2 regions of the Aquabacterium sp. A3 genome follow, and region 1 is predicted to be linked to the other one. Evidence: riboswitches for the same ligand, from Rfam matches in the RefSeq annotation. Region 1 holds a riboswitch; the other holds the start of a gene.
The links. Region 1 has a riboswitch for thiamine pyrophosphate ahead of WNB94_RS15475 (TonB-dependent siderophore receptor). Riboswitches for the same ligand answer to the same signal wherever they lie in the genome.
Positions count from the first base shown of each region.

Region 2: it holds a riboswitch for thiamine pyrophosphate, as region 1 does, so the genes downstream of both, thiC (phosphomethylpyrimidine synthase ThiC) here and WNB94_RS15475 (TonB-dependent siderophore receptor) in region 1, are expected to answer to the same signal.

Region 1 covers NZ_JBBPEV010000005.1:194,245-202,103, forward strand. The annotation lists gene WNB94_RS15455 (sulfate adenylyltransferase subunit 1) at 1-1,178, shown strand, start outside; gene cobA (uroporphyrinogen-III C-methyltransferase) at 1,186-1,998, shown strand; gene fdxA (ferredoxin FdxA) at 2,052-2,375, shown strand; gene WNB94_RS15470 (NAD(P)/FAD-dependent oxidoreductase) at 2,383-3,471, shown strand; TPP riboswitch at 3,514-3,615, shown strand; gene WNB94_RS15475 (TonB-dependent siderophore receptor) at 3,709-5,907, shown strand; tRNA gene WNB94_RS15480 (tRNA-Asn) at 6,022-6,097, shown strand; tRNA gene WNB94_RS15485 (tRNA-Asn) at 6,153-6,228, shown strand; gene WNB94_RS15490 (cation:proton antiporter) at 6,270-7,859, opposite strand, start outside.
Region 2 covers NZ_JBBPEV010000001.1:1,556,278-1,564,136, reverse strand. The annotation lists gene thiS (sulfur carrier protein ThiS) at 1-94, opposite strand, end outside; gene WNB94_RS06935 (FAD-dependent oxidoreductase) at 91-1,224, opposite strand; gene thiC (phosphomethylpyrimidine synthase ThiC) at 1,228-3,132, opposite strand; TPP riboswitch at 3,360-3,477, opposite strand; gene WNB94_RS06925 (hypothetical protein) at 3,542-3,784, opposite strand; gene mraZ (division/cell wall cluster transcriptional repressor MraZ) at 4,150-4,581, shown strand; gene rsmH (16S rRNA (cytosine(1402)-N(4))-methyltransferase RsmH) at 4,587-5,606, shown strand; gene ftsL (cell division protein FtsL) at 5,603-5,947, shown strand; gene WNB94_RS06905 (peptidoglycan D,D-transpeptidase FtsI family protein) at 5,944-7,785, shown strand; gene WNB94_RS06900 (UDP-N-acetylmuramoyl-L-alanyl-D-glutamate--2,6-diaminopimelate ligase) at 7,785-7,859, shown strand, end outside.

The DNA.
Region 1 (7,859 bases):
AGCTCGACGCGCTGGAAAAGCGCGCCGCTGGCGCCCCCATCGACCTGTCGCTGCTGACCGATGGCCTGGAAGCCGAGCGCGAGCAAGGCATCACCATCGACGTGGCCTACCGCTACTTCGCCACCAAAACCCGCAAGTTCATCATCGCCGACGCCCCCGGCCACGAGCAGTACACCCGCAACATGGTGACCGCTGCCGCCGGCTCTGACGCCGCCGTGGTGCTGGTGGACATCACCAAGATCGACTGGAAGGCGTCGCCTGTGCCCCTGCTGGCCCAGACCCGCCGCCACAGCCTGCTGGCGCACCTGCTGCGCGTGCCCTCCATCGTGTTCGCCGTGAACAAGCTGGACGCCATCGAGCAAGACACCGAAGCGGCGTTCAACGCCGTCAAGGCCTCGCTGGAAGCCTTTGCCGAGCAGGCGGGCATCGTCAACAAGGGCGTGATCCCGGTGTCGGCCCTGCGCGGCGACAACGTCACCACCCCGTCGGCCAACTGGCCCTGGTACCAGGGCCCCACCCTGCTGCAGGTGCTGGAGCAACTGCCCGTGACCGACGAGCGCCATGACGGCGCCCTGCTGCACCCGGTGCAGTACGTGACGCGCGACGCAGTGGGTGAAGGCGAGGCCAACGCTTCCGGCACGGGCCACCAGTACCGCACCTTCTGGGGCCGCATCGCGCATGGCGCGGTCAAGGCCGGTGACGAAGTGCAGATCTTCCCGAGCGGTCAGACCGCCGTGGTGGCTGAAGTGCGCCACGCCGCCCTGGTGGTGGACCAATGCGAAGCGGGCCAGTCGGCCGGCATCGTGCTGGACCGCCAGGTCGACATCTCGCGCGGCGACTGGATCCACACCCCCGGCTCGATCAAGCCGACCGACAGCTTCAGCGCCACGCTGGCCTGGCTGGACACCGAGCCCGCTGTGGTGGGCCGCAAGTACTGGGTGCGCCATGGCAACCGCTGGGTGCAGGCCCGCATCTCGGCCATCGAAAGCCGCCTGAACATCCAATCGCTGGAAGACTCTGACGCCCAAGAACTGGCCGTCAACGAGATCGGCCGCGTGACCGTGCAAACGCAGCAGCCGCTGCCGGTGGAAGCCTACGTGGACAACCGCGTGGGCGGCGCGCTCATCGTGGTTGATCCAACCACCAACCGCACCTCTGGCGCACTGCTGGTCAAGTAAGGCGGCCATGAGTCAAGCCACTGCACGTGTGATCTTCATCGGCGCCGGCCCTGGCGAGGCCGACCTGATCACCGTGCGCGGCGCCCGCCTGCTGGCGCAGGCGCAGGTGGTGCTGTTCGACGCCCTGGCCGACCCCGGCCTGCGCGACCTCGCACCGTCGGCCACCTGGGTGGACGTGGGCAAGCGCGGCTTTTCTGGCAAAGAAGGCAGTGATTTCAATGGCCAGACCCGCATCAACCGCCTGCTGGTTGAACATGCCCAGGCCGTCGGAGCCAGCCATGGTGCCAACGGCGTGGTGGCCCGACTCAAAGGGGGCGATCCCTCGCTGTTCGGGCGGCTGGAAGAAGAACTGCATGCCTTGCACAGCGCCGGCATCGCCTGCGAGGTGGTGCCGGGCGTGACGTCGGCCTTGGCGGCGGCCGCAGCCACCCTGCGTCCCTTGACCCGGCGGGGCACGGGCCGCAGCGTGAGCTTCACCACGGCCATGACCCGCACCGGCGATCTCCAGTGCGGCATGGGCCCCGGCCAACGCGCCGACACCGAGGTCTTCTACATGGCCGGTCGCCAACTGGCGCCCTTGTCGCAAGGCCTGCTGGATGCCGGCTGGCCCACCAACGCCGAGGTGAGCGTGGTGTCGCGCGCCGGCTGGCCTGACATGCGCCACACCGTGCACACGGTGGGCACGCTGGACGAGGCTTCGGCCATCCATGCCGGCCGCCCCACCCTGGTCATTGTGGGCGCTGGCGCCACCGAACTACCTGACGAACCTTTGACCCACATCCCCCTGTGCGGAGAAGGTCAGCCCCCCGCAAAGGGCTGAGCACCCGTAAAATCCGGCCCCGATCCCCATCATCAACATCAACTGAGAACGTCATGACCCACGTCGTCACCGAAGCCTGCATCCGCTGCAAATACACGGACTGTGTGGACGTGTGCCCGGTGGATTGCTTCCGCGAAGGCCCCAACTTCCTCGTCATCGATCCCGATGAATGCATTGACTGTGCGGTGTGCATCCCCGAATGCCCCGTCAATGCCATCGTCCCGGAAGAAGATGTGCCGGGTGACCAGCAGCAATACATCCAGATCAATGCCGACCTGGCCAAAAAATGGCCCAGCATCACCAAGCGCAAGACGCCACTGCCTGACGCGGATGACTGGAAGGACAAAACGGACAAGCTGGATCAACTGATTCGCTGACATCGGCGTGTCGGCCTCCACCCTGATCGAGACGGACGCCCTGGTCGTCGGGGCGGGCCCTGTCGGCCTGTTCCAGGTCTTTCAGCTGGGCCTGCTGGGCATGAGTGCCCAGGTGGTGGATGCCCTGCCCGAACCCGGGGGACAGTGCGTTGCACTGTATCCCGACAAACCCATCTACGACGTGCCCGGCGTTCCGGCCTGTTCTGGGCGCGAGCTGGCTCAGCGCCTGCTGGAGCAGGCGTCGCCGTTCCTGCCCCGACAGGCCGATGGCCAGTGGGCCTCGCTGCACCTGAACCAACGGGTGGCGAGCCTGCGGCCCACAGGCGACGGCCGGTTCGAGTTGCACACCGACCATGGCCAGCAGTTCCTGGCACGGGCGGTGTTCGTGGCGGCCGGGGCTGGCGCGTTCGTGCCGCGCACACTGAAGATGCCGGGGCTGGCGCTGGCCCCCAATGTGCATCACCACCTGCCGGCGGCCGACGCCACGCCGGCCTGGGCGGGCCAACATCTCGTGGTGCACGGTGGCGGAGAAGAAGCCGTCAGCGCCGTGTTGAACCTGCTGGCCGAGGCGCCCGAGCGGCGCCCAGCCCGCCTGACGCTGCTGCACCGTCGCGATGCCTTTCAGGTGGACGCCGAGCTGGACGCCGCACTGCGTGAGCAGCTGTCGTTGGGCAGCGTTCAGTTGGCGCTGGGCCTGCCGGACGGCGCGGAGTATCAACAAGAACGGCCCGAGGAGGGCCTGCGCAGCCTGCGCTTGCTGGGGGCGGACGGCCAGCACCACCACCTGCCGCTGGACCACTTGTTGATCCGTCTGGGACTGAGCCCCAAACTGGGGCCGCTGAGCGAATGGGGTTTGACGCTGGAGCGCAAGCAGGTGGCCGTGTCACCTGACCGCTTTGAAAGCAGCCTGCCCGGGGTGTATGCCGTGGGTGACATCAACACCTACCCCGGCAAGAAGCGCCTGTTGCTGTGTGGCTTTCATGAGGCCACGCTGGCGGCGCACGCCGCCCATGCCGCGCTGCACCCAGACGCCCCCCAGCACCTGCTTTACACCACCACCAGCCCATTGCTGAAGGCCCGCCTGGGCCGAGGGTGATGTGCCAGCGCCCGCCCGTCGACGGGCATGGCGCTAGAATCCACGCCTTGCTAGGGGTGTGCTGGCCTGTCGTGCCAGCACTGAGAGAGTCCCTTCGAACCTGAACGAGATCATCCTCGCGTAGGGAAGCATGGCCTGCCGGGCCGCTTCGCTCAAGGCGTCATGTGCGCCTGACAGCGCAGAGCAAGCACGGCGGCGTCATCGGCTCCTGCGCGACCATCTGCTGGAGTCCTTCTGATGCGTCGCCTTTCTTTGCGTCCTGCCTTGCCTTGCCGGCCCGTCGCGGTGTCGGTCTCGGTGCTCACCTTGACGGCCCTGTGTGGCGCCATCAATGCGCAGGCTGAAACCACCACCACGGCGACCGCCACCACGCCATCTGCAGACGAGCTGCCCGCCATCGGCGTGAGCGCCAGCATCGTCAAGCGCAGTGCGCGGGCCGGCATCGCCGGACTGGGCGAGCTGCCCGCCTGGCAAACCCCGCTGCAAGCCCAGACCTTCGCGGCCGACACCATGAAGGATGCCGGCATGGCGCGCCTGTCGGACGTGAGCAAGCTGGACGCCAGCACCACCGACTCGTACAACACCACCGGCTACTGGGATTACCTGAGCATTCGGGGCTTCAAGCTGGACAACGCCTACAACTACCGCCGCGAAGGCCTGCCCATCAGCGCCGAGACCCGCCTGCTGCTGGACAACAAAGCGGCGGTGGAGTTGCTCAAGGGCACCAGTGGCCTGCAGTCGGGCGTGAGTTCGCCCGGCGGCCTGGTGAACCTGCTGGTCAAGCGCCCCACGGCGGCGCCGCAGCGCTCGGTGGAGGTGGGTCTGGACGATGCCGGGGCCCAGCGCGGCGCGCTGGACGTGTCGACACGCTTTGGCGCTGATGGCGCCATGGGCCTGCGCGTGAACGCCGCCGCCTCACGCCTGAACACCCACATCGACAACACCAAGGGCCGCGCCTACCTGCTGGCGGTGGCCACCGACTGGCGTTTGTCGGCCGACACCGTGGTGGAGGCTGAACTGGAGCACAGCCGCACGCAACAACCCAGCGTGCCTGGGCTGAGCCTGCTGGGCGATGCCCTGCCCTCTGACACGGCCTACCGCCGCAGCCTCAACCTGAACGACCAGGCCTGGACCCAGCCCGTGGACCTGCGTGGTCTGAGTGGCAGCCTGCGCTGGCGCCAGAACCTGGGTCAGGGCTGGGACAGCAGCGTGATGTATGGGTTTCAGCGCTTGCGCACCGATGACCGGGCGGCGTTTCCATACGGTTACACCGAGCTGGACCATGGCATCTCGTTCTACGACGACGGAACGGTGGACATTTATGACTACCGCTCTGACAACGAGTACCGCCACAGCCAGGCCCTGAAGGCCGAGTTGAATGGCCAAGTGCAGTGGGGTGGCCTGCAGCACCAGTTGCGCTTCAGCGTGATGCGCAGCCTGTACGACACCGACATCAAGCCCCAAGCCTACAACTACAGCGGCACCATTGCCGTGAACGCGCCAGGCACACCGGTGCCGGCAGCCCCCAGCCTGGATGTGGCGGGCACGAACCGCTGGGAGCGCAGCACCGAGTGGTCGGCCTTGGACCACATCCGCTTCTCGGAGACCTGGCAAGCCTGGGTGGGCCTTCGCCACACCCAATTGACCCGCAGCAGCGTTCAAACAGATGGTGGCGAGGCCATTCGCTTGTCGCAGAACGTGACGACCCCCTGGTTGGCCCTGGGCTGGACGGTGGCGCCGCAAACCCAGGCCTACCTGAGCTGGGGCCAGGGCATCGAGCTGAATGCAGCTCCGCGCAACACAGGGCTGGACAATGCTGGTCAGGTTCTGCCCGCCTTGAAGAGCCGCCAGACCGAGCTGGGCATCAAAGGCCAGCACCGCGCTGGTCGAATCAGCGGCCAGTGGGGGGCGAACCTGTTCCTCATCCACCGCCCGCTGGCCGAAGAGGTGAACAACCGCTTCCAGTACGACGGCGAGGCCGAGCACCGTGGCCTGGAGGGCTTCTGGCAAGGGCGCTTCGGTGCCTGGGGCCTGGCCGCCAGCGCCATGATCCTGGACGCCGAGCGCCGCAACAGCGCGACGGCGGCACTGAATGGCAAAGAGCCGGTGAACGTACCGCGCCAGACGGTGAAGCTCTCGGGCAGCCACACCTGGGCCGCCCCGCTGCCCGTGACGCTGCAGATGGACGTGATCCACGAAGGGCGTCGCGCCGTGACGGACGACAACCGCGTGCACCTGCCCAGCTGGACGCGCGCCGACCTGAGCCTGCGCGCCGTGCAGAGCCTGGGTGGCCCGTACAACATCACCTGGCGCGTGGCGGTGCACAACCTGTTCGACGTGCGTGCCTGGCGGGAGTCGCCGAAAGAGTTCGGGCACTATTACCTGTTCCCCATGGCGCGCCGCAGCGTGATGGCCTCGGCGCAAGTGGACTTTTGAGCGACTGCTGAAAAACCGTGATGGTTTTGTGACGTCGGGCGTTGCATGAACGCAGCGCCGGTCACGGAAACGATGCTATAGTCTTGGTCTTCGCAGTCAACGACGGCGAAGTATTCCCCGATAGCTCAGTCGGTAGAGCGCCGGACTGTTAATCCGTAGGTCCCTGGTTCGAGCCCAGGTCGGGGAGCCAAACATCCAAGACGGCCTTGCCTGCCGAAATCGCAAGGCCCGACATCAACAGATATTCCCCGATAGCTCAGTCGGTAGAGCGCCGGACTGTTAATCCGTAGGTCCCTGGTTCGAGCCCAGGTCGGGGAGCCACTCTGCCAACCCAGCCCAGACATCGTCTGCGCTGGGTTTTTTCATGCGCTACCAGACGAGCCAGAGGCACCCGATGCGCCAGGCGCCATTTCCACCGTTTGCACCAGCATGGCCGACAGGCCATCGTCTCCGGTGAACACCTGCTGGTAGCCAGCCTGCCGCAACCAGCGGGCTTCATCGTCGCTGCCGGCCTGCGCCACGGCCACGATGTCGGTATTCAAGGCGCGCGCCGTCTCCAGCATGATCAAGGCCTCTCCGGCGTCGTGGCCCGTCACCACCAGTTGCCGAGCGTGGGCAATGTGGGCCTGGATCAGGGTGGCTGGCTCGACCGCCTCACCAAACACGGCCGCCCACCCCCGTGCGCGCAGGTCTTCCACCACGGCGCGGCTGCGCGCCACCACCACGAACGGCACGCGCTGCGCGTACAAGGCCTCGGCCACACGGCGCCCCACGCCACCGTAGCCCACGAGCACCACCTGCCGGGCCAGGTAGCGTTGGTGGGTGGTGATGGGCAGCTCGGCCAGGGGGTCTTCGCGCGCCTCCAGCCTGCGGGCCAGCTCGGAGCGCTGCAGCACCCATTGCCGCACCGGCTCGATCAGCGAGAACAGCAAGGGATTGAGCGCAATCGAGAGCATGGCCCCGGCCACGATCAGGCTTTTGGCTTCGGCCGGCAACACGCCCAGGCTGGTGCCCAGCGCCGCCAGAATGAATGAAAACTCGCCAATCTGCGCCAGGCTAACGGACACCGTCAGCGCCGTGTTGAGCGGATAGCGAAACGCCAGCACCAAGGCCGCGGCAGCCACTGATTTACCCAGGATGATGATGGCGGCCACCCCCAGCACATGCATCGGTTGATCGACCAGAACCGCCGGATCGAACAGCATGCCCACCGAGACGAAAAACAACACGGCGAAGGCATCGCGAAACGGCAGCGACTCTTCGGCCGCGCGGTGGCTGAACTCGGATTCACGCAAGACCAGGCCGGCGAAAAAGGCCCCCAGGGCCACCGAGACCCCAAACAGCGCAGACGACCCATACGCGATGGTGACGGCCGCCGCCATCACCCCCAACGTGAACAACTCGCGACTGCCCGTTCGACTGATGTGCAACAGCACCCAGGGCAGCACCTTGCGGCCCGCCACCAGCATCACCACCAGGAAGGCGCCCACGGCCAGCAAGGTGCGCAACAGAGTCTGCCAGGCGTCTTGCGCCTGCCCTTCACCGTGCGACCAGGCGGCCACGGTGGGCAACATCACCAGCACGAGCACCATCGCCAGGTCTTCCACCACCAGCCAGCCCACAGCGATCTTGCCGTTGACGCTGTCGATGGCGCCTCGGCTTTCCAGGGCCCTGAGCAACACCACCGTGCTGGCCACCGACAGCGCCACCCCAAAGAGCAACGCGGCGGGCCACGGCCAGCCCCACCACCAGGCCAGCACCGCGCCCATGGCCGTGGCCGTTCCCATCTGCACCACCGCACCAGGCACCGCGATGCGACGCACCGCGATCAAATCGTCCAGAGAGAAGTGCAGCCCCACGCCGAACATCAGCAACATCACGCCGATCTCGGCCAGTTGCATGGCCAGGTTCACGTCGGCCACGAAGCCGGGCGAATGGGGCCCGATCACGAT
Region 2 (7,859 bases), on a different contig from region 1:
CTGGCAGCAGGCGGCGCAGTGCGTCGGCCAGTGTGGCGCCGGCGGGCAACGCCAAGGGGCCCGCTTCGGTGTGGATGGTCAGTGTGTCGGTCATGCGGTCACGGGGGTGGGGGAGAGGGGGGGCGTGAAGGTGGGCATCAGGTGCCGCAGTCCGTCCTCCACCAGGGCCGGGGCCAGCAACCAGCCGTGGCGGTACAGGCCGTTGATGCGCAGCAGGCCGGGTTCGGCATGCAGCCGTGGGCGGTGGTCGGGCAGGGCGGGGCGCAGGTTGGTGTCGGTCCGCAGGATGCGGGCCTCGGCCAGGGCCGGCAGCACGCTGTGCGCGGCGGCCATCAGCTCGACCGCGCTGCGCAGTGACACGCCCGACCGGTCCTCGCTTTCCAGCTCGCTGGCACCCACCAGCACCACGTCGCCCGGACGCGGCACGATGTACACGCGGTGTCGCGGATGCAGCAGGCGCACCGGGCGCGTCAGGCGCACCCCGGGCGCATGCAGCCAGACCAGTTCGCCGCGCACACCGCGCACGGGCAGGCTGGCGCGCGCGCCTGTGCCGCGCACGTCGATGGCCCAGTCGACGGCCAGGGTGTGGCCGTCATGCAGGTGCAGCGCACCGGGGCTCACGTCCGTCACGGTCTGCCCCCAGTGCCATTCGGCCGTGCAGGCCTGGTCGTGCAGCGCCTGCATCGTGACCACGGTGTCGATGCAGCCTTCATCGGGCAGCAGCCAGGCATGCAGCGGCCCCTGCGCACCGTGCAGCTCGGGCTCGAGTGTGTGCAGTTCGGCGGCCTGCAGCGGCCGGGGGGCCGGCCAGGGCGGTTGGTGGGCTTGCGCCAGCCGCTGCAGCACGCGGTGGGCCGTGCCCAGATCGGGGCCGTGGGCCACCAGCAGGCTGCCGGACTGCCGAAAGCAGGGGGCCAGCGGTCCGGTGTGCGCAAGGGCCGCGGTGATGTCTCGCCAGCGATCCAGCGAGCGCCACCCCAGCGCCGCCACGTCGGGGTCGGCCTGGTCCAGCTCGGCCAGGGGGCTGAGCATCCCGGCGGCGGTGAGGCCGGCAGCCTGGTGCCCATCAAAGCGCGCGGCCGGGCCAGGCGACGGATCAAAGACCGAGACCTGGTGACCGGCCTTGCACAAGGTCCAAGCCAGCAGGCGGCCCAGCAAGCCGGCGCCTGCAATGCCGATGCGCAGGGGCCGGGCGGCGTCCTGTTCTGTGGAGTGCGAGGTCATGGTTCAACCCTTGGGGCTGATGACGGGGTGCACGGGGATGTAGAGCTCACCACCGACCTGCTTGAACTCGTCGGACTTCTGCGCCATGCCGTGGGCGATGGCTTCGCCGTCGCCCACGCCCTGGGCCGCGGCGAACTCGCGCACCTCCTGGGTGATCTTCATCGAGCAGAACTTGGGGCCGCACATCGAGCAAAAGTGCGCCACCTTGGCCGCGTCCTTCGGGAGCGTCTCGTCGTGGAAATCACGCGCGGTTTCGGGGTCCAGGCCCAGGTTGAACTGGTCCTGCCAGCGGAAGTCGAAACGCGCTTGCGAGAGCGCGTCGTCGCGGGCGCGGGCCGCCGGGTGCCCCTTGGCCACATCCGCTGCGTGCGCCGCGATCTTGTAGGCGATCAGGCCCTGCTTGACGTCGTCGCGGTTGGGCAGGCCCAGGTGCTCCTTCGGTGTCACATAGCAGAGCATGGCCGTGCCCATCCAGCCGATCATGGCCGCGCCAATCGCCGAGGCGATGTGGTCGTACCCGGGCGCGATGTCGATGGTCAGCGGGCCCAGCGTGTAGAAGGGTGCCTCGTGGCAGTGTTTCAACTGCTCGTCCATGTTGGCCTGGATCAGGTGCATGGGCACGTGGCCAGGGCCTTCGATGATGGTCTGCACGTCGTGCTTCCACGCGATCTGCGTGAGCTCGCCCAGCGTGCGCAGCTCGGCGAACTGGGCCTCGTCGTTGGCATCGCTCAAGCACCCGGGGCGCAAGCCATCGCCCAGCGAGAAGGTCACGTCGTACGCCTTCATGATCTCGCAGATCTCTTCGAAGTGCGTGTAGAGGAAGTTCTCTTTGTGGTGCGCGATGCACCACTTCGCCAGGATCGAGCCGCCGCGCGAGACGATGCCCGTGCGCCGGTTGGCCGTGAGGTGGATGAAGGGCAGGCGCAGGCCCGCGTGGATGGTGAAGTAGTCCACCCCTTGCTCGGCCTGCTCGATCAGCGTGTCGCGGAAGATGGCCCAGGTCAGGTCTTCGGCCACGCCACCGACCTTTTCGAGTGCCTGGTAGATGGGCACGGTGCCGATGGGCACGGGGCTGTTGCGCACGATCCAGTCGCGCGTGGTGTGGATGTGCTTGCCGGTGGACAGGTCCATCACCGTGTCGGCGCCCCAGCGGATGGACCACACCATCTTCTCGACTTCTTCTTCGATCGACGAGGTGACGGCGCTGTTGCCGATGTTGGCGTTGACCTTGACCAGGAAGTTGCGGCCGATGATCATCGGCTCCAGCTCGGTGTGGTTGATGTTGGCGGGGATCACGGCGCGGCCGCGCGCCACCTCGTCGCGCACGAACTCGGGCGTGATCTCGCGCGGGATGGCGGCACCCATGGGGTTGCCGCGCAGGCGGGCTTCGCGTTCGGCGTTTTGGCCGTACTTCGCGCGCCAATCTTCAGCCAGCTCGATGCGGCGCTGGTTCTCGCGCAGGGCAATGAACGCCATCTCTGGCGTGACGATGCCTTGGCGCGCGTAGTGCATCTGCGTGACGTTGGCGCCTGCACGGGCGCGGCGTGGCGTGCGTTGCAGTCCGCTGGCGGCGGCGCGCAGCGCGGCCATGCGCTCGTCGTGACGTTCGCCTTCTTTCAGCCCGTCGTCCACCGCCAGCACGGCGCGGCCTTCGTAGGCCTCGGTGTCGCCACGCGCCAGGATGGCCGCCTCGCGCACCGCGGGCAAGCCGCGTGTCACGTCGATGTCGACGTTCGGGTCGGTGTAGGGGCCCGAGCAGTCGTACAGCGTGACGGCTTCGCCATGGGTCAGCGAGACCTCGCGCATGGGCACGCGCAAGGGCTCGGGCAACTGGGGGTGGCTGCCTTCGACATAGACCTTGCGGGACGCGGGCAAGGGCTCGCGCGTCAGTCGGGTGCGTTCGTTCAGGGACTCGGCGGCGGCCTGGGCGATCTCGGGTGCGATGTCAGGGGCGTTCACGGTGGGCTCTCCTCGGTGTGGATGCAGGTGCCATGGCCAAAGCCATGGGGCACGTGCTCCGAGGGGCGCCTTCGGGTCGCCGGGAGGATGGGGTGCGCAGGGGGTGGCCCGTCGGGGATGCGGCCAGGAGGCGCAACCGAGCGGGCCGCCTCCATCACGGACCTCTTCCAGAGGCGGCCTGACGGGACAGCTCTTCTTTCGCCGGTATGAACCGGATCAAGTTCAACGGGTTCGGTGTTTCACCATCTCAGCGCCTGCGTGATCGGATCACGTGGCACACCCCGGAGCAAGGGCCAGTGTAGTGCCCTCGGGCCGGGACATCAAGCGCCACCGGGCGCCGGGCGGTGTCAGGCGCGGCTCAGCGACTGGGCTGCCAGCCGGTGGACACCAGGTGGGCGCTCACGCCGGTGTGGGTCATGCTGCGGGGCGTGAGCACCGAGGCGTTCAGCGGGAAGCCCTCTTCAAGGCTGGATGACCGGCGGTCGGCACCGGCCGGGCTGGAGGTGTTGCTGTCGGCCATGAGGGCCGCACTCTGGCCTTGGGGCTCGCCCAACCAGAAGAGCAGGGCCACCAAAGGCACGATCGCGAACAGCGGACGCATGAGGTCTACCTGTGTTTGAAACCAATTTGTCCCAGTGTAGGCAGGGCATGGCATGGCGGTCATCCCCAGTGCGAGGGGGGTGCCCCCTGCGTGTGAGGGGGGTGTTGTGCAGCGCACCACAGTCCCGGTGGGCGGGCGCACTTGCCGGGTCACCGGCCTCGCCCAGGATGGGGAATTTGCTCAAGCACCACTTCCAGTCCCTTGTGCAGGTTGTTGATTATTAAGGACTTTTTTCTTCTGCCGACCCCTTCAAAACGCACGTAAGTATTTGATTTCATTGATTTTTTTTAGCGTTTGACCTTGTTTCGACCCCGGAGCTCGGTTAAAGTGGGATTTAGTGCAAATTCGTGGGGTTTTGTGTGACTCTGGTCTTTCAAGGGGCTTCGGCGCTGTCGATGGACGCCAAGGGACGCTTGGCGGTCCCGGTGCGCCATCGCGATGCCTTGCAGGCCCTTTGTGAGGGGCAGTTGACCATCACCAAAAACCCCGATGGCTGCCTGATGATCTTCCCCCGCCCCGCGTGGGAGGCTTTCCGCGACAAGATCGCGGCCCTGCCCATGTCGGCGGCGGGCTGGAAGCGCATCTTTCTGGGCAACGCCCAGGATGTGGAGATCGACGGCGCGGCGCGTGTGCTGGTGGCGCCCGAGCTGCGGGCGGCTGCCGGGCTCCAGAAAGACGTGATGCTGCTCGGCATGGGCAGCCACTTCGAGTTGTGGGACGCCGAACGCTACGCCGCCCATGAGTCGGCCGTGATGGCCGAGCCCATGCCCCAGGCCTTGCAGGACTTCACCTTCTGACGCCCATGCAGGCCACCCAGCAACCTTGGCAGCACCACACCGTTTTGCTGCACGAGGCCGTTCAGGCCTTGTGGGACGGCGATGTGGGCCCGCGTCCGCAAGGGCGTTACGTGGACGCCACCTTCGGTCGCGGGGGGCATTCGCGCCTGATCCTGTCCCATCTCGGGCCTGAGGCTCGGCTCCTGGCGCTCGACCGTGACCCTGAGGCCATCGCCCACGCCACCCAGGGCGAGGCCGCCATCCACGACGAGCGCTTCGCCATTGCCCACGCCCCCTTTTCGTCCTGGGCCGACGTGGCGCGCGAGCACGGCTGGCCCCAGGTGGATGGCCTGTTGATGGACATCGGCGTGTCGTCGCCGCAGATTGACAACCCCATGCGGGGTTTCAGCTTTCGGTTCGATGCGCCGCTGGACATGCGCATGGACACGACGCAGGGCGAGAGCGCGGCCGATTTCCTGGCCAGCGCCTCGGTGGAAGCAATCTCCCATGTGATCCAGACCTATGGCGAAGAACGGTTTGCTTGGCCCATTGCAAAGGCGCTTGTCGCTCGCCGCGATGAAGGCCAGCCTGTGCGCACCACCGCCGAGCTGGCGGCGCTCGTGGCTCGTTCGGTCAAAACCCGCGAGGCCGGGCAAGACCCTGCCACCCGCACCTTCCAGGCTCTTCGGATTCACGTCAACCGTGAGCTCGGCGAGCTCGAAGATGCGCTGGACGCCGCACTGAGCATGCTGGCGCCAGGCGGGCGCCTGGCCGTGATCAGCTTCCACTCGCTGGAAGACCGCATCGTCAAGACCTTCATCGCTCGCCACAGCCGTGACGAAGTGGATCGCCGGGCGCCATTTGCCGCGCCCAAGCCGCTGATGCTCCAGGCCGTGGCCCGCATCAAGCCCTCTGCGGACGAGGTGGCGGCCAACCCCCGCTCACGCTCGGCGGTCTTGCGTGTGGCCGAGCGCACCGAGGTGCCCTACACACCGCCGGCGTCCGGTCGCGGTGCGGCGCCTGCGCGGGGCAGGAGGTCGCGATGAGCCTGCGCATGAACCTCATCCTGGCGGCTGTGCTGCTCCTGAGCTGCTTCTGGCTGGTGCAGTCCAGCTACGAATCGCGTCGCCTGTTTGTCGAGATGGAGCGAGCCCAGCGCGCCTCGCGCGAACTGCAGATCGACTACGAGCGCCTGCAACTGGAAAAGCGCGTGCAGGCCACGCCCCTGCGCGTGGAGAAGCTGGCGCGTGACAAGCTGCGCATGGCGGCCCCCACGCCCGCCGTGACCCACTATGTGGCCCAATCCGGCTCGTGGGTGGTGCCTGCACCGCCCGTGGCGGCCGCCTCTGGCGCGGTGCCTGCCGGCATGGGGGGGCGTGCGCCATGAGCCGGCTGGGCGATTTCTGGCGCCGCCTGCGAGGGCAGCCCCGACAGCGCAAGCTGGGGGCCATGCCCTCGGTGCGTTATGCGAGCAGCCCTTTGCTGGCGTCGCGCACCCCGCCGTGGCGTGTCAAGTTCATGATCGGTGCCATCGGCCTGGGTTTTGCAGTGCTCATCGGGCGCGCGGCCTGGATTCAGATCATCGAAAACGACTTCTACCTGGAGCAGGGCGCCAGCCGGTACGAACGGCGCATTGCCCTGGAGGCCAACCGTGGCCGCATCCTGGATCGCCACGGCGAGTTGCTGGCCTCCAGCGTGCCGGCGCCCTCGCTGTGGGCCATCCCCAAAGACCTGGATGCCTCTGCGGCGCAAAAGCGTGAACTGGCCAAGCTTCTGGGCATGAGCGTGGGCGAGCTCGACAAGCGCCTGTCTCGCAGCCCCAACTTCGTGTGGTTGCGCCGCAAGGTGGACGACGAGGTGGCCCAGGCCGTGGCAGCCCTGAACATCAAAGGGGTGCACCAGTTGCGCGAGGCCAAGCGGCACTACCCCGAAGGTGAGGCCGTGGCCCACGTGGTGGGCTTCACCAACATCGAAGACAAAGGCCAGGAGGGCATCGAGCTGGCCCACCAATCGCGCCTGGCCGGTCGCGACGGCATGCGTCGCGTCATCAAGGACCGCCTCGGTCGGGTGGTGGAGTCGGTGGGCGACATGGTGCCCGCCGTCGATGGTGAAACGGTGCGCCTGTCGATCGATGCCAAGGTGCAGTTCTACGCCTACCAGCAGATTCGCAATGCGGTGCTGGACAACAAGGCCAAGGCCGGCAGTGTGGTCGTGCTGGACGTGCACACCGGCGAGGTGCTGGCGCTGGCCAACGTGCCCACCTACCGCCCTGATGACCGCCGCAACCTGACCGGCGCGCAGTTGCGCAACCGCGCGCTCACCGACACCTTCGAGCCCGGCTCGACCATGAAGCCCTTCATCGCAGGCTGGGCGCTGGAGACCGGGCGCGTGCGCCCCGACACCATCATCCAGACGGCGCCCGGCCGCATCAGCATCGATGGCTCCACCATCAGTGACGCGCATCCGCACGACGACCTCACCGTGGCCGAGGTCATCCAGAAATCCAGCAACGTGGGCACGGTCAAGCTGGCCATGCAGATGCAGCCCCGCGAAATGTGGGAGCTGTTCTCGGCCGTGGGTTTGGGGCAGAAGCCGCAGATTGACTTTCCTGGTGCCGTGACCGGTCGGCTGCGCCCTTACAAGAGCTGGCGTCGCATCGAGCAGGCCACCATGAGCTATGGCTATGGCCTGTCGGCCAGCCTGTTCCAGATCGCGCAGGCCTACACCGTGTTTGCCACCGATGGTGAGCTGGTGCCCATGACCTTGCTGGCGCGCGAAGGGGTGATGCGCACGGGCGGCCAGGCGCACGAGCAACTGGTGCATGGCCGTCGTGTGTTGTCTCCCGACGTGGCGCGCACGGTGCGGCACATGCTGCAGATGGCCGCCGGCCCCGGCGGCACCGCCCCGCTGGCACAGACCGTGGGCTACAGCGTGGGCGGCAAGTCGGGCACGGCCCGCAAGCAAGAGGGGCGCGGGTACGCCAGCAACAAATACCGGGCCTGGTTCGTGGGCATTGCCCCCATCAGTCAGCCCCGCATCGTGGTGGCCGTGATGGTCGATGAGCCCAACAACGGCAAGTACTACGGCGGTGCGGTGGCCGCGCCGGTGTTCAGTCAGGTGGTTCAGCACACGCTCAACCGCCTGGGCGTGCTGCCGGACATGGCGGTGGAGCCCCACATCGTGGCCTCAGAGCGGCTGGTGCCCGCCGAGGTGGAGAGCTTCTGATGCTGCACCACCTCCATCAACTGACCGACCTGTTGCGCTGGCTTGGCGACCGTGGTGTGCGCGAGCTGGTGGTG